3 regions of the Maridesulfovibrio zosterae DSM 11974 genome follow, and region 2 is predicted to be linked to each of the others. Evidence: riboswitches for the same ligand, from Rfam matches in the RefSeq annotation. Region 2 holds a riboswitch; each other region holds the start of a gene.
What was found. Region 2 has a riboswitch for cobalamin ahead of H589_RS0109015 (adenosylcobalamin-dependent ribonucleoside-diphosphate reductase). Riboswitches for the same ligand answer to the same signal wherever they lie in the genome.
Positions count from the first base shown of each region.

Region 1: another riboswitch for cobalamin. It lies ahead of H589_RS0111960 (sirohydrochlorin cobaltochelatase); the one in region 2 lies ahead of H589_RS0109015 (adenosylcobalamin-dependent ribonucleoside-diphosphate reductase).
Region 3: another riboswitch for cobalamin. It lies ahead of metE (5-methyltetrahydropteroyltriglutamate--homocysteine S-methyltransferase); the one in region 2 lies ahead of H589_RS0109015 (adenosylcobalamin-dependent ribonucleoside-diphosphate reductase).

Region 1 is NZ_KE384342.1:88,150-95,569, reverse strand. Features, by position in the region: gene H589_RS0111970 (ABC transporter ATP-binding protein) at 1-154, opposite strand, end outside; gene H589_RS0111965 (FecCD family ABC transporter permease) at 151-1,224, opposite strand; gene H589_RS0111960 (sirohydrochlorin cobaltochelatase) at 1,228-2,130, opposite strand; cobalamin riboswitch at 2,239-2,442, opposite strand; gene H589_RS19745 (MATE family efflux transporter) at 2,443-3,837, opposite strand; gene leuB (3-isopropylmalate dehydrogenase) at 4,038-5,105, opposite strand; gene H589_RS0111945 (hypothetical protein) at 5,105-5,425, opposite strand; gene H589_RS0111940 (3-isopropylmalate dehydratase small subunit) at 5,438-5,932, opposite strand; gene leuC (3-isopropylmalate dehydratase large subunit) at 5,990-7,249, opposite strand; gene H589_RS0111930 (2-isopropylmalate synthase) at 7,242-7,420, opposite strand, start outside.
Region 2 is NZ_AUDC01000012.1:461,903-469,322, forward strand. Features, by position in the region: gene H589_RS0108990 (MBL fold metallo-hydrolase) at 137-1,069, opposite strand; gene H589_RS0108995 (molybdopterin-containing oxidoreductase family protein) at 1,324-3,330, opposite strand; gene H589_RS0109000 (methyltransferase) at 3,526-4,548, opposite strand; gene H589_RS0109005 (MarR family winged helix-turn-helix transcriptional regulator) at 4,593-5,000, opposite strand; cobalamin riboswitch at 5,362-5,509, shown strand; gene H589_RS0109015 (adenosylcobalamin-dependent ribonucleoside-diphosphate reductase) at 5,733-7,420, shown strand, end outside.
Region 3 is NZ_AUDC01000011.1:468,141-475,560, forward strand. Features, by position in the region: gene metE (5-methyltetrahydropteroyltriglutamate--homocysteine S-methyltransferase) at 1-2,022, opposite strand, end outside; cobalamin riboswitch at 2,093-2,288, opposite strand; gene H589_RS0106395 (DUF4136 domain-containing protein) at 2,419-2,991, opposite strand; gene H589_RS0106400 (pilus assembly protein PilZ) at 3,191-3,556, shown strand; gene H589_RS0106405 (glycosyltransferase family protein) at 3,625-4,644, shown strand; gene metC (cystathionine beta-lyase) at 4,747-5,910, opposite strand; gene aroB (3-dehydroquinate synthase) at 6,046-7,134, opposite strand; gene H589_RS0106420 (bifunctional 3-deoxy-7-phosphoheptulonate synthase/chorismate mutase type II) at 7,135-7,420, opposite strand, start outside.

The sequences.
Region 1 (7,420 bases), on a different contig from region 2:
TAAGCACACCGGCAATTGTTGAAACAAGTGTTGTTTTACCGCTGCCATTGGGACCTAGAATTGCAGTCATGGTTCCGGCTGGAAATTCAAGATTCAAGTTTTGAAGAACCTTATGTTTTCCATATCCGGCAGAAAGCATTTTCACCTTAATCATGATCTGCCTCCGTTAAAACCGGACCGCAAAACCATACAGAAAAAAGGTCCGCCTAAAAGAGCAGTCACAACTCCAACAGGAAGCTCTTCCCCTCCAGATAATAGAGAACGGGCAATAACATCAGACCAAACCAGAAGCAGTCCCCCAAGAAGTGATGAAGAAACAAGCAATGGCCTGTGCTCTGCTCCTTGAAACATGCGTACCAGATGAGGGACTATCAACCCCACAAATCCGATTATACCTGAAACAGCTACAGCTGCGCCCGTAAGTAACCCGGAACCTATAAGCAGAAACATGCGTACGCGGGAAACATCCATTCCTAGATGACGGGCCTGAGTTTCTCCAAGTGAGAGGATATCAAGCTCCCGTGAATAATAGATCAAAGGAATCATTCCAGCGATAAAGTATGGCAGAAATAAGATCATATGATCCCAGCCACGTCCCTGAAAACTTCCCATAATCCAAAAAACTATACTGGTTACGGAATCTTCGTCCAGAGACTTGAGCAGAGAAATCAAAGCCGACAAAAATGTGGCGACGACTATTCCGGCAAGAACCATTGTCTCCCGCCTCAGCCTTCCACCAATCCTTCCCAGCATCAACACTGCGCCAAGTGCTACCATCGCCCCGATAAGGGCAGCCAATGGCAGAAGCATATTCCCGAACTCCTTCCACAAGCCGACTCCAAGAGCTGTAGACCCTGCAAAGATAGCAAGACTGGCCCCAAAAGCCGCACCGCTGCTTACGCCCAAAGTAAACGGATCAGCCAAAGGATTGCGTAAAATCCCCTGATAAACTGTTCCGGCTACAGCCAGAGACATGCCCACCAGAAAAGATAGACAAACTCTGCTAAGCCGTAAGTCTATAATAATAAACGATAGAGCTGAATCGACTTTTACTGCACCTAACCCCAAAGCGGACTTAAATACACTTAAAACCTGTGCAGGCTCAGTATTGTATGCGCCAAAAAGACAGGCAGCAAAAATGGATACAGGCACAAGCACTGACAGTACGACTACTGCAAGTGTTCTTCTGCCCTCTGCATTCATTCCTGCCACCTGTCCATTCATAAACTAATTGTTTCCAAGATGCTTGAAAGCAACCTTAAGATGATCAACCCATATATCGACAACCTGAGGAAATTCAGCTGAACCTTTCAAAACAGGTACGCATTTATACCCGGCTTTGGTCAATACTGATTTCCATGAGTCAGATTCATCACCCGCCATATCGTTGCGGGCATGATCTCCTGCGACAGACATATAAGGCATAAGATACACTTTTTTGGATTTACTCTTAGCAAGCATCGCTTTCACATCATCCAGAGTTGGAGAGCCCTCTACTGTTCCTACAAAAATCTTAGAATCAGCTTGAGCAAAATAATATTGGGAGGCGGGGTAAAAGATATTTGCAAAATGAGGAGTTCCATGGCCCATAAGAACCACAGCATCCTTTGATTTACGATCTTTAGGAATATTTGCAATAATTGCTTTAACAGTTCTTCTCATGTCAGTATCAGAAAAAAGAAGTGGCTTACCAACAGTGACCTTAGTCATCCCTTTAGGCATACCTTCAAATTTCTTAACGGTTTCAACAATTCCGGAATACTCTTCACCTGGAATTGTATGTAAAGACTGCACAGCAACATGAGTGAAGCCCTCATCCATCATTTTAGACATTGCGGTAACGGGAGAATCAACAATTCGACCGTTTTTAGCCAGAATATTTCTGATAATAGCTGACGAAAAAGCCCACCGAACCGGAACATCAGGGAAAGCCTTTTTGACAGCCTTATCGATATTCTCAAAAGTAATCTGAGCTTCATCCATGCTGGAACCGAAAGCAGCCAGCAGAATACCTTTCTTAACAGGTTTAGCATCACCGTGACCGGCAAGAGCCAATGAGGGAATAGCGAGAAGAACAATAAGAATAAGTGCGGGAAAAATTTTAAATTTGTCCCCAAAACGATACTGCATAACAGTCTCCTGGAATTTGGGGGGCTTAAATAAAAGTGCAGCAACCGGACAGCATTAACTGACCGAAGCAATGTTTGACAGATAAAAGCCCCGTTATCAGTCAAAATAATTATGATTTGCACCTAGGCAGGTCTTCCGACTCGTCCCATTCATACCAGGCCTTCCCGAAATAAATTTCAGTGGCACACCAGAATCGTAAAAACACGATTCACGTGGAGTGAATTATCAAGGACTCACGGCGGCGGGTCCGTTCCCGAATTCAACGGGATTCCCTATTAAGCTCGTGAGAGCACCTCAGGCAACTGCGTAATATTATTCTTCAGACACTCTGTCAATAAGTTGATTTGGTGACCTTCTGGCTGTTTTTACCGCAAGTGGGCTATTACCGATTCCAGGCCATATGCGGATCATACCAAAGAAGGCTCTAAGGAATGTCCAGAGACCTGCAACCAGCCATATCCAGAGAAGCATCCGCTCCGGCTTGTAATAATTAACGACAAAAAGAGCGCACGAACTGACCAGAACAGCTATCAGCATAGCATTGCGCAAATATCTAAAATCTCCTGTCCCTAAATGGATACCATCGGTAGCAAATGAAAGAGAATTTACTGGCTGCAAAAAGGTAACGGCAAGCCATGCAGGAGCGAAAACCATTGCAGACTCCTGTGGTACTAACACCCAGGCAACAGGTTGCTGACCAAAGTACATAACAACTGTCAACAAGATCCCTGTCACAAAACTCCATTTACAGACTAAAGAAGCAACTTTTCGCGCAGTATGCCGATCTGCACTACCAATAAAATAACCTACCAGCGATTGCCCACTGATAGCAAAAGAATCTAAAAAAAGAGCCAAAAACACAAAAAATTGACGAATAGCTTGATGTGCAGCACCTGCCTCAGCCCCTGCTTTCGTAGCAAATCTGGTACAAAGTAACAGGAAGAAACAAACCCCTCCGGTACGCACAAACATATCACCGCCGATAACAAATAACCGACGAGCATCAGCTAGGTTAAAACCTAAATTAACTCCATAGTGTCTTTTGACCACTAAGACAGCCCATACTGCACCTATCCATTGACTGATAGAACTGGCCAATGCTGCCCCGCCAACACCCATTTTAGTAAATGGTCCATGGCCAAACACAAGGCTCCAGTCAAGAGCTACATTAAAAAGGTTAATCCCTACAGCAATCCATAGCGGAGAGCGCATGTCCTGATACCCGCGTAAAGCTCCAAAACACGACAGCATAACCAGAACCGCAGGAGCTCCAAGCAAACGATAATCCATATAATCAGTTGCATAACCAAGTACTTCAGCAGAACCGCCCATAAGTCGTGCAATACTTGGCAACAGAGGATAAGCACAAATACTAAGTGTCAATCCAAGTCCTATTGAAATAAATACCGCAAGCCAGCACAGAGAAGAAGAACGCTTAAAATCTTTTTTACCTATAGCATGAGAAACTTCAGTCTGTGTTCCTACCCCAAGAAATCCAAATACCCAGAATACAGAAGAAAAAACCATGGTACCAATACCTAGAGCAGACAACTCTTCTGATCCTAGGCGGGCCACAAAAGCTGTATCGACCAACCCTGTTACAGGCTCAGCCACGAGAGAGAATAGAACAGGAATAGCCAAAGCAAACAAAGTTTTATTCGGTTTGTCCTCAAAAGGATGCTTCTTATCAGTGCTATAAGTTGCCATCGTTTATCCAGAATTATATCAATCAACATGTTAGTAAAAAATAGTCATGAATCATATAAACCAAAAAAGCGAGGGAGCTGTTCTAAAAACAACTTCACTCGCAATAATCGAATAAGAAACTTCCATTAAAAATGGAGGGGCTGATAAGGAAGAGTCCAAAGGATAGAATCTATCCTTTGGACTCCAGAGCCATGCTCCGCCTACAAATTTTTAATTACAGCTTCGCCCATTTCGGTACAGCCGACAAGGGTTCCACCTTCATCCATAATATCACCAGTACGCAAACCCTGAGCAAGAGTTTTCTCTACAGCTGCTTCAATACAATCTGCTTCTTCAGTCATGTTGAAAGAATAACGAAGCATCATAGCAATTGAGAGAATAGTTGCCAGAGGGTTAGCTTTATTCTGTCCAGCAATGTCAGGAGCTGAACCATGAATAGGCTCAAAAAGGCCAGGATTTGATTCACCAAGTGATGCAGAAGGCAGCATTCCGATAGATCCGGTAATGACAGCAGCTTCATCAGAAAGGATATCACCGAATAAATTTCCAGTTACGATAACATCAAACTGGGAAGGATCACGTACGAGCTGCATTGCTGCGTTATCAACGTACATATGACTGAGTTCAACATCAGGATAATCTTCTGCAACTTCAATAACAATCTCACGCCATACACGTGAAACATCAAGAACGTTGGCTTTATCAACAGAACAAAGACGTTTTTTACGCTTACGAGCAGCTTCAAAAGCAACTTTAGCAATACGTCTTACTTCGTGCTCATAGTAAACCATCGTATTGTAGCCCATGCGTTCGCCATTTTCTTCTTTGGTCCCACGCGGTTCGCCGAAATAGATTCCACCGGTAAGTTCACGAACAACCATAACATCGATACCTTTAGCGACGATGTCAGGACGCAGAAAACAAGCATCTTTAAGCTGTGGAAAAAGAGCTGCAGGACGAAGGTTTGCGAAAAGTGAAAGTTCTTTACGAATACCAAGCAAACCTTTTTCAGGACGAATTGCAGGATCAATAGTATCCCACTTTGGTCCACCAACTGCGCCTAGCAGAACTGCATCAGCTTCTTTGCAGGCTTTAACAGTTGCATCAGGAAGAGGAACACCCGTTTCGTCAATGGCAATCCCGCCGATTAGAGCCTCGGTAGTTTCAAAGTTATGACCGAACCTATCAGCTATAACATTGAGAACTTTAATGCCCTGTTCCATTATTTCAGGCCCGATTCCGTCACCGGGCATCATGCAGATTTTCATTATTCTAAATCCTGTTCTTTAATTTTTACAACCCAGTGGAGAATTTCATCCCCCGCCATACCTAAACTTCTCTGCCATGAAGCTGAAAAGTTCTTCTTAAATTTACTGTCATCAGAAAAAACTGAATAGTTCCCCTCAGGCAACTTGCAACACCATATATAATCACCCTGCACTGTAAAATTTAACTTCCCTGAATCAGATGAGATAAAGCCATTCATGGAGTCAGGAGTTTCATTCACGATACAGCCGTAAACATCTACGGCCCGAGCAGGAGTAACTGCACAGAGTATTAATATGAATGCCAAAAAGAGGAACTTCATAATCAACTCTGATTAATTTGACAGACGCTCTTTAACGTATTCCACCAATCCGCCACAGTCGAGAATTCCTTTCATAAATGGAGGAACTGGCGCACAAGTGATAACTTCACCTGTAGTGATATTTTTAATTATACCTTTCTCGGCATCAACTTCAAGCTGGTCGCCGTCTCCGAGTTTCTCGAAATCATCTCCGACTTCAAGAAGGATAAGCCCCATGTTAAAGCCATTACGATAAAAAATACGGGCAAAACTCTTAGCGACAACAACTGGAATTCCGGCTCCTAATATGGAGATTGGAGCGTGTTCACGAGATGAACCGCAACCGAAATTTTCATCGGCAACCATGATGTCATTCTTCTTTACACGTTTAATCCATCCGGCTTCGAGGCCTTCCATGCAGTTAGCACCAAGTTCAGCAGAATCAGTGGTAACCAAAAAACGGGCTGGGATGATAGCATCAGTGTCAATATGCGCCCCTACTCTGTGCGCTGTACCTTGAATAGTCATATTATATTTCTCCTTGAAGAGCATTGCTCCATCTTAGAAACTTTATATCAATTAATATTACAGGGCTGCAGGGTCGATAATTTCACCGGCAACAGCACTTGCTGCAGCAACAGCCGGATTAGAGAGGAAAACTTCACTCTGCAGACTGCCCATGCGTCCCCTGAAATTACGGTTGGTGGTGGCAATGGACCTTTCACCACCAGCAAGAATACCCATATGTCCACCGAGACAAGGACCGCAGGTTGCAGGTCCTACAATTGCTCCGGAATCCATAAAGATCTCAATCAGACCTTCTTTAAGTGCCTGTTTCCAGATAGAAGGAGTTGCAGGAAGAACGATTAAACGAACATTTTTGTCAGCTTTACGCCCCTTGAGTACTTCTGCTGCAATACGCAAATCGGAGATACGTCCATTTGTACAGGAACCGATTACAGCCTGGTGAATTTTCATATTCTTAACTTCATCTATAGGCTTAACATTATCTGGAAGATGCGGACATGCAATCTGGGGCTTCATGCCGGTAACATCTATTTTAACAACGCGCTCATAAACAGCACCTTCATCAGCACGAAGCTCTACATCTCCAGTTCTACCTGCAGCCTGGCAATATTCAAGAGTCTTTGAATCAACAGGAAACAAGCCAACTTTACCACCAGCTTCAATTGCCATGTTGGCAATAGTCATACGTCCTTCGATAGACATATCGTCAACGACAGAACCACTAAATTCGAGAGCTTTATATAATGCTCCAGAAACACCGATAGTACCGATAAGGTTAAGGATATAATCCTTAGCGCTCACATATTTACCGGGAGTTCCTTCGATTTCAACTTTGATGGACGGAGGTACTTTAAACCATGTTTCTCCAAGAGCCATTGCTCCGGCAATATCGGTAGATCCCATCCCGGTAGCAAATGCTCCGAGTCCGCCGTAAGTACAAGTATGAGAATCAGCTCCGATTACTATATCTGAAGGGCCTACAAGACCTAACTCGGGAAGCAGCGCATGCTCTACACCGACTTCTCCACCTTCGTAGTAGTGAGTAATGTTCTTTTCATGAGCAAATTCGCGGACAACTTTGACCTGTTCAGCGGAATCAATATCTTTGTTAGGGGTGAAATGGTCACAAACAAGGGCAACTTTATCCTTGTCAAAAACCTGATCCGCACCCATAGCCTTAAATGACTTAATAGCAAGAGGGGCGGTAATATCATTGGCCAGAACCATGGAAACATTGCAGCGGACAATCTGCCCGGCTTCCTTAACTGTTTCGTCGGTATGGGCCTGTAAAATTTTCTGAGCTAATGTTTTAGGCATTATTTTTCTCCTGTTTCATACGTTCAACTCTGTTTATGGCATTTATATAGGCTTTGGCACTGGCAACAATAACATCCTCGTCAGAGCCACGCCCAATCGATTTTATACCGTCATCTTCGATGTGAACAGTTACAGCACCCTGAGCATCAGTACCGCCGGTAACTGCGTTTA
Region 2 (7,420 bases):
AAACCTGATTTTAAATCAGACTTTAACCAAAAGAAGACTTATCAATAAAACATAAATGGGCTGTAAGGATATCCCTACAGCCCAATAATAAACCAATAAAAAAGGTCACTTTATTTCAGAATGCTCAAGTATCAGACTAAGAATTCTTTTTCTGATCGGAAATAGCCTTATCCACCCAAACTCTTAATCGGTTCTGGTAATCTGAATACCCTTCTTCGCCGACAAAGAATGGATTGGCGCCGGCAGTCTTTCTACTTCTGCATGCGTCAAGTTTCTTATACCCGTTTTCAGAAAACAAATGTGCAGTAACCATAACATTTACGTGATTAGCCCGGGTATATTCAGCAAAATGATCAATAGATTTGCGATATGCCTGCTTCGCTTCAAGAGTTCTAGGAAGACCGCTTCCGCCCCATTGGCCAACCATGAATGTTTTACCGTTTTCACGCGCAGGATATATGAACGATAAGCATCCCGGAGTATGTCCCGGAGTTTCAATAACGGTTATCGTAGTATCCCCAAGCTTAACCTTTTGGCCATCATGTATATATGCATCGACTTTACATTTGGGTGAACGGGGACCATTTGCTCCCTTATTATTTTCATTCATAAAATGAAAATCTCTCTCACTCATGAGTATTTTAGCATTGTATTTATCCTTTATATATTGAGCTCCACCGTAATGATCACCATGCCCATGGGTAAGCATAACCATTTTAATATCTTCAGGATTTAAGTCAACTTTTCGAAGGCCATCAATAATAAGTTGTGCATCACGATTGTCCCACATGGAATCAATCAAGATAATCCCATCAGATGTATTCAAAACCCACGAAACAACACTCATACTGCCAATACAATACAAATTATCTGCAACTTTTGTTGGTATTAAAGGAGTATTATCAAACAACTGTTTTGGAAGATTTTTAACTCCCGCAGGCATGGGGGACATTGTTCTCTTGTCATTATCATTGGCTTCAGCATTTGTGATAAGAAGGGGAAATGCCGCCATGCAAAGAAACTTCTTCAACGCATTACGACGCCCAATATCAGTAATTGAGTCAGGCATAAAATTCTCCATTTTTTAGGGAAGGACGAGCTGTTCATGCACAAATAATTTACAATCTTAATAAAGGTGCACTATCAAAAAAACTCGAACAGATTCGAATAAATGAAACTATACATGAACTAACCGGCTAAACAATGACCTGAGTCACTGAGAAGAACGAATGTGAAGAGCAAGACTTAATGCAGCAGAACTCAGTTGAAGTCATATATATCACAACTGAAACGACGCCCCAACAGATCCGAAGACAACACGGATTAAACCTTCGAGACATCCACAGTATTGTCGTTCAAAGTAGTCGCTTCTCCAATATCCGATAGTCTTTCATGATGCAGGGTATTTACAAGATTCCCCGTAACCGATTGTCTGGTATCAAAAACACCTACAGCTGTAACAGCTCCTTTAGCGACTAGAGAAGTCACTCGTGCGATAAATGTAACCTCACCCAAATCATTAAAAGCACGAACTAAATCTTTATCCGCAATATCCCGTACAGCCGCATCATCTGGATGTATAGCCAGAGTCATATCTCCCCGCCTGTCGACAAGATCATCACGTTCCAAGAAAATTGAGTTCAAAGTTTCTGCACTTGGTGCTGCAATCAACCGTAAAGGATAACTGCCTCCATGATTTTCCTGATAGTGCGGGATTGGAGCGGCAAGATCATTATTAACAATCTGCATCTTGCCTGTAGGAGTTCTCCAGTCAGTGTGATCAGCAAACGGAATGGAAAGTAATCCACCAGTTTTCAGGATCTCACGCTGTTCAACTGAAAGATCCACCAATCCTTGCAGAGGATGTTCCAACAGCTCTTTTATAAGATTCTCTTCGGTTTGATAAAAATAACTGTCTTCATATCCCATCCCCTTAGCGAGAAGACAAAAGATATCCCAGTTACTTTTGCATTCACCAGGTGCAGGTATAATTTTATATGCCGTTCCAAACGAACAATAACCGTAAGAACTGTAGCAGTCAGATTGCTCCACGGAGAAGGTCGCCGGCAGTATTATATCGGCATAACGGGCAGTATCGGTCATAAAACGTTCGTGTACCACGGTAAACAACTCAGGATTAAGCAATCCATTTTCTATACCCTGCTGGTTTGCTACCGAGGCAACTGGATTACTGGCATATATATGCAGACAACGTATCGGAGTCTCTCCGTTCTCTCCTTGTAAAGCTGAACCGAGTTTATTTATATTTACTGTACGGGCTTTGTTACGTCTAAAATCAGGTCTTGTAATTCGATCCATGTCCACATAAGGACCTCCTCCTGTATTACATCCGCATAGACCTCCACCAGAGCGAGTCCATGCTCCGGTAAAAGCTGATAAAATTGTAATAAGACGAACGGTCATTCCGCCATTTCCATGCCGTGAATTTCCACTGCCCAGAATAATGGCCGGGGCTGAAGCTGCTCCATATTCTCTGGCAAGCTCAACTATAACCTTAGCTGGTACTCCGGTTATCCCCTCTGCCCATTCCGGTGAATAGGTACTAAGTGTTTCTTTGAACTCATCAAAGCCTACCGCTTCTGTTCTCATAAATTCTAAATCAGTCATACCTTCTTCATGCAGCACATGCATCATAGCAAGCGCCAGTGCCCCGTCAGTACCGGGAGTAACGAGTACAACTTGATCACAGTATGAAGCCATTTCATGAGCATACGATTCGATAAGCACAACACGCTTTCCATTCTTACGGGCCCGAACAATATCCGGCATACTCTGAAGGCGCGTAGCCTTCATGTTACAACCCCACACTATATAAAAATCACTATCAGCAAGTTCTCTTGGATCAAGGCCCCCTGTCTCACCCATTACCGCTGAATACCCAGCTCCCTTAGCTGAAGCGCATAGGGTCTTTATAAGCAAACATGCTCCCATTTTATTAAACAGAGCATCACCACAATTGCGGTGAATAAAACTCATAACCCCTGAATAATAAAATGGCAGAATTGAGTCTGGACCATTCTCAGCCAAAGCCTGCTTCCACCGTTCTACAATTGTACTGACAGCTTCATTCCATGAAACAGGAATAAACTCTCCGGCCCCCTTCTTTCCAACTCGTTTTAGGGGGGTAGTTATCCGCTTAGATGAATATATGGATTTTTCATAACGCTGCATCTTACGGCAGATCAGGCCGCCTGAAATGAGGTCATCTGGATCACCTTTAATTTTAACAATGCGATCATTGTCAGTTTCAGCCAAAAGTCCGCAAGTGGTTGGACAGTCATATGGACAGATAGTTTTATACGTTGTCATGCTTAAAATCCAATTTAATTGATTTAACTACTAAGAAACTAACCATTGTCAGAAACTAATAATTTTAAGATTTAGAATTGCATAAAATATGAAAAATAAGACAATTATTACAGCATTTTTTAAACAATATACATTTACTTTAAACTAAACATAAGTGTTGATCAAATTCTTACAACTACAGTTGCGTTGCCATATTTATCTTTTTTCCAACTGGGCCATAGTTATAAGTCCAAACCCATTTTCTGAAACATTTTCATATCTGATATTTTCAAATCCATGTAAAAGTAAAACTTTTGTGAGTTCATCTTTTTCTATAAAATGTGATGAGTATCCGCATAGTCTGGTCAAAGCCTCCAGCGAAGCTTTGGCTTTCAAGTCAGCAGATTTTTCATACCGGGTATAATGATGAGAAACGAACCAACCGCCCGGCTTAAGTGTCTCTGCAATTTTCTTAACAGCATTCGAAAGATCTTTTTTCATAGCATATAAGATGTGTGACATGACCGCTATATCATATTGCGATTCTGGCAGACGATCTTCTCTGAAATTAAAAGCACTGGTTGTGATCCGCTTTCTAAACCCCATATTATTGCAACGGGATTGAACCAAATCCAAAACATGCGGCAGGTCATAGATAACCCCCTCCATCTTGGAATTTCGCTCTAGAACTCCAAGAGTATATAGGCCATGATTACCTCCAATGTCACACATGGAAGTAAAATCATCAAAACCGGGCAACCTCGAAATACAATCTACCACCGGAGCCAATCCGCTGCTCATGGCATCCTGCGCAGTACCTTCAATGGCATCTTCGGCCCCCCACTCACTATCTGTAACCTCACGCTGCATCTCTCCACCAGCAAGCAGTTCAGGTATAGAGTCTTCAATCAGTGAATTGAAATGGGAAGACAACTGCAAAGCTTTCCCCTGATATAATGGAGATGTGCTGACAAGATATTCAACAGCCAGAGATGTATTTCTATAAATCCCATCTTTAAACTCTAAAATTTCGGAAGCAACCAGCACATCAAGAACTGGCTCCAAGCGTACAGCTTCAAGCCCCATATCATCAGCTAAATCCCCAGCAGTCGTTCCGATATCTGAAATAAAGTCAAACAATTTCAACTTTACTGCAGCTATAATTAATTTAGGAGTAATCGACTCCATTATTAATTTACGTACTGGTCCAAAATCATTTTCAGGTATAGCAATAAACATAGCCCCTCCGAAGTTTAGCAGCTAAACTTATTTAATAAAAAAATTTACTCTAAATAATTATCCATCCAGCTATTCATTTTCTCGCTCAATTCGCAAACAAGACGATAAGAGTCATCATCCAGCCCCCCCAGGAACTCTATAAATTCAGCATCATGGTGCTTATGAAATTCCATATGATTGTCATGAGCAATTCGTCCTGACTCAGTTGCCCTTATAATTGAGCGAGCTCTATTTAATTGATCCTTTTCCCTGGAAAGCAAACCTTTTTTACACAACCGACCAATTATCTGGGAAACAGCCCCTTTAGTAATACCAAGTTCACGTGCAAGATCTGTAACACCCGAAGATCCATGACCAACAACGGTTGACACCATTTTTATTTCAGCAGGGAACAAAGGATCACCCACGCCAAAATCAAAGGGCATCTTTTCGATTCGTGAATACTTTTCCATAGCATTTCCTAATAGCTTCATTGCCGGCAACACTTTTTTAAATGTTTTCATACACACTGTTTAGCTGCTAAACAGTGTGCAGTCAATCTGCTTTCATAAAAGATATTCTTGATATCACAACTGCACAAACACCTAAGTTTGAATTCTGACTTAATTATACTGGTACTAAAAAAAAAGAATTGATCACCAGTAATTCTCAGAAATCCAATCTCTTGGATAGTTATACACATAAATTTATTTTCTGTGGAAAACGAGTAAGTGCTCCTATGTCAGCCTTACTCCCACAAAGGCTAATGAGCTTTGAGTATGAAAAAGTCTAGAAAGGTCTTGACCAAAAGCCAAGGTTTGCTAGACTCACCAGCGTTGATTTTGTACTTCAGGTATCTGAACTTTTCAGATCATAAATAAAGGAAACCCGGTTAGATTCCGGGGCGGTTCTGCCACTGTATTTTTTATACTTTTATAAGGATAAAAAAAGCCAGCAACCTTTCCTGAAGCATTTCTGCAAGATGCAGATATTTTCCATCATACGGATACTCTGGCTTTAAGAAATATCCGACCTTAAAAAACTTGCAGGATACAGCCTTCTGGGCTCCCTGCGCCACAAACTCATACCTTATCTTCATGCTGAAGGACCTGCATACTGGCAATTTTCAAATTGCTTTGTCGCTTGTGCTTTGTGCTATGATAAAAAGGTCTGGGACAGACAATCCCCTCAAAGGACTAAACAGAATGACCGGACACGCAGTTATCACCCGTGAATCAGCCAAAATGGCTTTAGAAGAACACACTCGCTTTCAAGAAACCGTCAGCTCCAAAAAATACCAGATCCGCGACCGCAAAGGCCGTCTCCAAGAGCACTCCTTCACTGATGTTAAAAACAGACTTTGCCGTGAATTCTTAAAGCAGTCCCGGTTTGACAATCAAGAAAACGAGCAAGTGTGTGAAATGCTCCAGTCAGGACGATTCATCCCTGCAGGCTCAATTCTTTCAGGTCTGGGTAACGACTATATTAAATGCTCTCTTAGCAACTGCTACTTAGCCAAAATCGAATCAGATTCATTGGAAGGTATCTTTGAAGCCCAGAAAAAACTCGCAAGGACCTATTCATATCGTGGGGGGAGCGGGATTGACATTACCATATTGAGACCTTCAGGCGATCCTGTGAATAATGCAGCTGTAACGTCTTCCGGAGCAGTCAGCTTCATGCCGCTTTTCAGTGAATTGACAAATACTATAGGCCAGAATGGCAGACGCGGTGCGCTGATGATATCTTTGGATATCAGACACCCTGAGACCCGCCGTTTTATCTGGTGCAAAAGCAAACCTGAAGAAATTTTCGGAGTGGATTCCCTTACAGGTAAAACTCAGGATGTATTCGGGGCTAATATCAGCCTTAAAATTACTGATGATTTTATGCAGGCTGTGGAAAATGATAAAGATTGGACCTTTATTTTTCCTGACCGTAGCAAGGTTACGGGCAAGATATGTGGACATGAGACACTAGAGCTTCTTCCGGAAGTATATGAAGCACTTGATCCGCAAATTGGAGATCATCTTGAGGCTGAAATTACCTATAAAATTACTGCCATTGACCCCAAAAAGTATCTGATCAAAGTAGAACCGGATCTTCCTGTAAATGATGAACAGGCTGTTCTTCATGAAGAGTCACTGACATTTACTCTCGCCAGACGACGTAATGAGACATCGGATATTTTTGATCCGGTAAAGTCAGTGTATAACACCATCTGGGACGGAGACTACAGCCGCTGGCAGGAACTCGGACTTCCTTTCAAATCGTATGAAACAGTGAATGCCCGTGAACTGCTCGAAGAGATCAGCACGTCAGCATGGCAATCCGGTGACCCTGGAATTCTGTATCAGGATACTACACAGCGCAATACTCCCGGTACATACATCGATCCTAAGCGTCTTAAGCCAATGTCCACAAATCCATGCGGAGAGCAAAGTCTGGGCTACTGGAATAATTGTCTTCTCGGGGCTATGGTTTTGCATCGTTATGTCGCCAACCCTTTCACAAAAGAGGCACAGTTTGACGCAGACCTGTTCCGGGACGATCTGACCAGAACAATGTTCTTTATGGATACTATGTCTGATCTCAACCAGAGCAAGCATCCCCTTCAGGCACACCGTGATGCAGACAAGTATGGTAAAAGAATCGGCATAGAATTCACCGGACTTGGTGATATGCTGGCCATGCTGGGCATGCGTTACGGTAGTGATGAATCCATATCCTTCATTAAGGAAATCCTGAGAAATAAGGCCATCACTGAAATTTCTATCAGTGCTGAAATTGCTGAACGTTTCGGAGTTGTGGAAGCGTTGAAAGATCAGAAAGCCAGAAAACGGTTTCTGGAGTGCCCATATATAGTAAATCTGGATCTGCCTAAAAAATTACA
Region 3 (7,420 bases), on a different contig from region 2:
CATACGGCTACGGCTGGCTTCGATACTGATAACATCAGCATCGAGTGCCGCTATTGAATCGATGATCTCATCAAACTCGCAGTAGCACATGTGGGTATGTATCTGAGTCTCATCTTTAACGCAGGACGATGAAAGGCGAAAAGCCTCTTCTGCCCATCTCAAATATTCTTTCTGCTCGGATTTCCTCAGTGGAAGTCCTTCGCGCAAAGCAGGTTCATCAATCTGAATAACTTTAACCCCGCTTTTTTCGAGGTCAGCCACTTCATCACGTACAGCAAGAGCAATCTGACGGCATGTTTCACTGCGAGGCTGATCATCACGCACAAAACTCCAACAAAGTATTGTTACAGGTCCGGTAAGCATCCCTTTAACTTCTTTATCTGAAAGAGACTGAGCATAGTTAATCCAATCTAAAGTAATAGGGACAGGTCGTGAAATGTCTCCAAATATAATTGGAGGCTTTACGCATCTAGATCCGTAGCTCTGTACCCATCCATTAGAAGTGAAACAATATCCTTCAAAATTTTCTCCAAAATATTCTACCATGTCATTACGCTCAGGTTCACCATGAACCAGAACATCTAAGCCCATATCTTCCTGACGACGAATGCAGTCTTCAATATATTTGTACATGGCGGCTTTATATTCTGGCTGATCAATTCGATTATTCCTATAAGCACTTCGTTTTGCACGAACTTCAGAAGTCTGTGGAAAAGAACCTATTGTGGTTGTTGGGAGTAATGGAAATCCCAGTGAGGTATGCTGAATTTCTGCACGGACAGGGTAAGAAGATTTTCTATGAAAATCTTCAGGTTTAAGACCTGCAAGTTGTTGCGACACTTTTAAATTGTGGACCCTGCTGCTATTCTTACGAGATTCAAAAGCAGCCCTATTTTCCGCAAGTTCTGTGCTAACATCAAGCCCACTAACAGCATCTGCAATAATTCTTACTTCTGAACACTTCTGCTTTGCAAAGGCCATCCACGACTTAATCTCATCATCAAGTTTTGTTTCAAGATCCAGATCAAAAGGCACATGAAGGAGTGAGCACGAAGGAGCAACAAAAACCCTGTCACTGCCAAGTACACTGCAAGCAGATTTCACAGTGGAAATTGCCTTCTCAAGATCAGCCCGCCAGATATTTCTGCCATCCACGACTCCAAGTGAAAGACTTAAATCGGAGTTGATCGTTTTAAGCAAAAGCCCAAGATCCTGATACCCTCTAACTAAATCGACATGCAATCCATCAACAGGTAAATGAGCAGCAACATCAAGATTATTGCCAAGTCCACCAAAATACGTGGCAACCAAAATCCTCAGATTTGATGACGCTTCCTTAAAAGTCCTGTAAACAGGCCCAAAAAGTCTCTTAACTTCTTCATCAAGATCAAGAGCAAGAACAGGTTCATCGAATTGAATCCAGCTACATTTACCAGACAGCTTTTCGATAAGCTCAACGTAAGCCGGAATTAAATTTTGAAGCAGGTTCAACTTGTCAAACTGCTCGTCGGCGCACTTTCCTAGCATTAAAAAAGTCAAAGGCCCGGGAAGCACGGCCTTAACTTTATGTCCCGCAAAAGCAGCTTCTTCGACCTGCCTGATAAGTGAGTCATCAGCCAACCTGAAACTTTGATCCTTTTTAAATTCGGGAACTATGTAGTGGTAATTTGTATCAAACCACTTAGTCATTTCCATTGCAGGAATTCCGTTTTCCCCAGCTTCACCTCTGGCCATTCTGAAATAGTCATCAAGGGAGGCCTGACCGTTTTCAACATTATACCTTTCTGGAATAGCGCCGAATCTTACAGCATTATCGAGCATATGATCATAATATGAAAAATCTCCGACAGGTAGCAGGTCGACTCCAGCTCCAGCCTGAATATTCCAATGATTGAGTCTGATTTTTTGAGCAGTTATCGCGAGATCATCTGCTGAGACATCACCTCGCCAGTATGCTTCCAGTTTTTGTTTTAATTCACGATTACTACCTATTCTTGGGTAACCAAGTGTGTGCGTCTGCATAGTGTTCTCCATTTTAAAGTGTACCTTGCGGCGCGAATAATTTTATTCGCTTCTGACCTTGTTTGCGAAGTTCAGCACCATTTCCACAGGACGTCTTCTGGCTTCCGGATACATTTGACGCATGGTATAAATTCTTCCCGTTTGACCAGTGAATTTTTACCATTTTTAAATTCATAACTCCGGTTACAGCAGCGCACCTGCAACGGATTCACACCGTTTTCCGTTTCCTGAGGAATTTACAACTACTTACGTATATAAAAATATTGTTATATAGTTATTAAAAACTGCCAATAAATTTTATGGATGTCAAGCAGGTATGTAATTTTATATTAATCCCCAAAAAAAAAGCCTCCGGAATTACTTCCGAAGGCTTTACGTCAACTTAATAAGAAAATATTATTTGCAATCTCTCACATTCATCTTTTCATGAAAAGTTCCTTCTGCTGCAGGGAACTTTAGAAGAGCTCCTTTAACAAGACACTTTCCAACAATGCCCACTCCTTCAAAATCGACACTGGAAGCTTTTCCACGCCAGAGAAAAGTCTTTTCACCTTCATTTTCAGGGGTCATTAAATAAATACGAACAGTATTATCCTGACGATTTACATCTGAATCCTTTACAGCTCCTACGTTTGTATTGGTCTTGCTGATAAAATTATATTCAAATGCATCTCTTTTATAGGTTACTCCGCGCTCAATAAACGACTTTGAACCGAAATTAACCAGCACCAGAAAATCAGGGGAATTGGGATCATACCTGAATCCTTTAGCTTCCAGCTCTGCTTTTGCTGTACCGAGAAGGCCAGATTCGAGTTCTTTGCGTGACTCACTTTTCTTTTTAAAAGCAAAAGTCTTGAACTTGCTGAAGTCGAGCCCAGGTGCCGGGGAATTTTCTACATCCATATCAACATAGACACAGCCGGAGAGCATCATCCCTGCCAAAATAAAAATTACCAATAACTTCCTCACCACAATCCCCCAAATTTATTTTACACAACACCTTAAATATAGATATGCATCAAATATTATATCACTATTACCTAGATTCTAATAACTTAACCCGTTTAACGTCTTTAGCCAAGAGTTAAAAGAGGCCTGATCAAGCAAAATAAAAATAATTCACTTGATCTATTTTCGCAATTACTGTTTGCTCCCGATGGAGAAATTCATGAATACACTATTTGATAGAAGAAAAACAAACAGAATAAAACTTTCAAAAATTGAAAATTTTTTCCGACAGTGTGACATTTATGTATCATCTGAAAAAGGCGATATAGACATAACAATACTTGATATTTCACCTGTAGGTATGCGCATAAGTATCAACGGGTCGGAAGACCAAAGCAAAATCAGCCCGCAAGACAAACTCTTTATACGTGGCTGCATTTTTAATGATAACATAGGTTTTCTCAGCAGCCAGAACGTGGTCGCAGTATGGAAAGAAAACAACATTTGCGGTTTTAAGTTTACTCCTCCACTTGATCTTGATGAACTGACAATCCGCTCCATGATCAAACATAACCAACTGCAATAACTTACCCAGGTACAACCCAAACGTCCTGCTTTAAATTTATTTAATTAATTGTTATCTTCATACAAGAGATGAACAAAGCAGCAAAAACAATCGCGTGGATAGGTAACACTTTCTTCCGTACCGGCATGGACGAACTTGGCTATAAAACCATTCACATTCCCATCTGCGGACAACAGGTATTTACTTGGCAGGACATTCTCGAAAAGACAGGGGATGAACCCTTTGCCGTGGTTTACGCAGATCGATCCATTGCCCCTCCTCTGGCAGGAGTAGAATCATATCCATGTCTGACTATTTTCCACTGCATCGATACCCATATTCATAGTTGGTATCCACTCTACGCCCAGGGATTCGATATCTGCCTTGTCAGTCTCAAAGATCACCTTGAACGTTTCAAGCCCAGACTTAAAGAATCAAGACTGGTCTGGTTTCCACCAATAGTCATGGATGCAGATGTTCCGCTTGAAATGGAAAAAGAGTGGGACTTACTATTTGTAGGTAAGGTGGACCCAGTGCTTACTCCTGCACGCATGAAATTTCTTGATAAAGTTGCTATGCGAGTGCCCGGATTACATGTAACACAGGGAGAATATCGTAAACTTTTTCCAAGAGCACGGGTTGTCCTCAATATAGCTGAACGCGGCGACCTTAATTTCAGAGTCTTTGAAGCCTTGGCCTGCGGAGCATGCTTACTGACTCCTAAAATCGAGCAAGGCCTTTTCGATATTTTTGAAGACGGCAGACATCTTGTCTCGTATGAAGCTGACAATGCCGATGACTTAGTAGAAAAATTGAACGTTCTTCTGAAAAAAGATTCATTAAGGAAGCAAATTGCCAAGACTGGAAACGAGCTGATCGAAAGCTCACATAGAATAATTCATCGCGCCGAAACACTACACAATATTATATGTGAAATGAACGTAGAAAAAGCAATCCAGAACCGTCTCAACGCGGCCCCCATGCTACGCAAAAATTTTCTTAAATCCATATATCTGCACTGGGCTGAGGAAATAGGAATACCTGAATTTCAACAAATATATTTGCAGGCAGCCAAGGCCCAGCAGATATTTTTATCTGAGTATGACTAACAATGGCGCAAGTCACGAAGGCCCCTTTTTAAAAGAGACCCCGTGACACTCACACAACATTTTAAAAAGTTATGTGAAATCTGCATATTTTCAATAATACTATTACTTTTTTAATTTCTGAAGAGACTTACTCAAATCCTGTTTCAAATCATCAACGTCTTCCATTCCTATATTCAATCTGAATATGGTCTTACCTTCGTATCCGAAATGATTAGTCCTCATGAATTTTCCACCTGTGATCAGACTTTTGTAGCCACCCCAGCTATAACCTAACCCGAACAGCCCAAGATTATCCACAAAGAGCGAATGATCCATATCTTCAAATTCCTCTTTAAGAGTAAATCCAAATAAACCGCTGGAGCCCTTGAAATCTCTTTTCCAAAGCTCATGCTGTGGATGGTTTGCAAGAGCAGGATGTATAACAGCATCAACCATATCATGTTCAGAAAGCCACGTTGCCACATCAAGAGCAGCAAGTTCATGATGCTTTAACCGCACTGCAAGTGTACGCAATCCCCGCAACGCCTGATAACAATCTTCCTGCGGCGCAAATGCCTCGAACAGACCGCAACATTTTTTAAAGGTTTCCCAATACCTTTCATTTGTAGATACAGTTCCCAGCAAGATATCTGAGTGACCTGTAATATACTTTGTTGCAGACTGAATCGAAATATCTACGCCAAGCTCAAAAGGATTCATATAGAGTGGAGTTGCCCATGTGTTATCAATTACAGAAACAACGCCTTTTTCCCTGCAGATAGAAGTTATAGCCGGAACATCTTGGATTTCAAAAGTATTTGAACCAGGAGATTCCATAAAAATAAGTTTAGTTTCATCTCTGATGAAATCAATAACATCAGCTCCGGCGCTGGAAGGCAGATAGTCAGTCTTCACGCCATATTTGGATAAAAAACCATCACAAAAATGGCGGGTAGGGCCATAAACATTATCACAAATAAGAATATGATCGCCCTGACGAGTAAAAGCCATCAATACCATGGCAATAGCACTGATGCCTGACTGAAATGCTTTGCAGCCGTATGAACCGTCAAGCTCCACCATAGCAGACTCAAAAGCCTTTTGTGCAGCCAGACCGGATGTCCCGTACTCTATCCCTTCGAACTGTCCGCAATTAGCTTTAAGCATATCCGAATAAGAATCGAACAATACAGTAGAAGCCCGATGCAAAGGAGGGTTGATAGTATTGATCTGCTGCATTGCCGCATCATTACCGCCATTAACTAATTTTGTAGATATCTTATGCATTTTCACTCCGTGTTATTAATGCTCAATAGAAATTCAAAAAAAGCGACAGGTCAAACGGAATCCGTTTAACCTGTCACCTTTAAAGTCAGTAGAACGATAGCAGAAATATATCGTTACACGATATCAATATTGCCATTATTCAAAATCAAGCAATTCCGCCTCAATAAACTCAAGAGGAAAATCTTCGTTAACAACAGCATTACCAAGCTTGTCCAGAGCAACAATAACGACTGCGCCCTGCTTAACCTTCTTGTCTCTTTTCATGAGTTCCATGATCTGAGACGTCTCAATGTCAAGACAGCCTGTGGCAAGATTAAGTTTATCCATTACGGATTCATGCAGCTTAAGCTCTTCATCTGAAAGCATTCCGGCTTTATTACAAGCCCGAGCCACAATTCTCATACCATAAGCGACACATTCCCCATGGGAAATTTTGTATCCGGCAAATGTTTCAATAGCATGTCCTACAGTATGTCCGTAATTAAGAATCCGGCGTACTCCACCTTCCTTCTCATCGCGGGACACAACATCAGCCTTGATTTCACAACATCTAGCTACAACTTTAGGCATGACGGTCTTATCAAGACTGAGAATCTTTTCAGCATTATCATGCAGGAATTCGACAAATTCTCTATCATATATAAAGCCATGTTTAACCACTTCGCCAAGTCCACTGAGAATTTCACGCTCAGGAAGAGTATCAAGAGCGGAGATATCTGAATAGACACGTTTGGGCTGATAAAACATGCCACAATAGTTTTTGCCACCACTGATATTAACAGCAACCTTACCACCGACAGACGAATCAACCTGAGACAGCAATGTTGTCGGAACCTGCACAAAATTAATACCACGCATGTAGCTTCCTGCAACATAGCCGGACAAATCTCCGACAACTCCACCGCCGAGAGCTACGACCACGTCCTGACGGGTGATTCCAGCCTCAAGCATAGCTTCAAGCAGAGAACCGAATACATCAATAGACTTGCTGTGCTCGCCGGCAGGAACAGTAAGCAACAGCGGGTCAATATCTTTAAGTGCGAGCTTATCGGCCAGGTTAAGGCCGAAAAGCTCACGAGTATTTTCATCACATATTACAACAGGAGTATGGCCGAATTTACGCGCACAAAGATCACTGACAACTTCATTCATAATGTCGTAGTTAACTGTGATCTCGTAAGAGTTATCAAACTCGCCCCGTAATTCTACGTCAACACTTGGCATTTAGTCTTCTCCGGCCAACACATTTTCCTGCTGACGCAGAGATTCTTCATGAATATACTGAAAAATACGCAGCATAAAATGTTCATCCATACCACGCGCAACACCTTCACGAGTACGTTTTTCAACAGTTTTTTTCCACTGAGCAGGCTGAAGAAGAGCAATACCACGAATCTTTTTAAGTTCCCCTATTTTACGTCCCAATGCCATACGTTCAGCAAGAAGCTCAACAATGGTATCATCAATTTCTTCAAGGCGCTGACGCTTATTCTCGACTCTGTGTACAAAG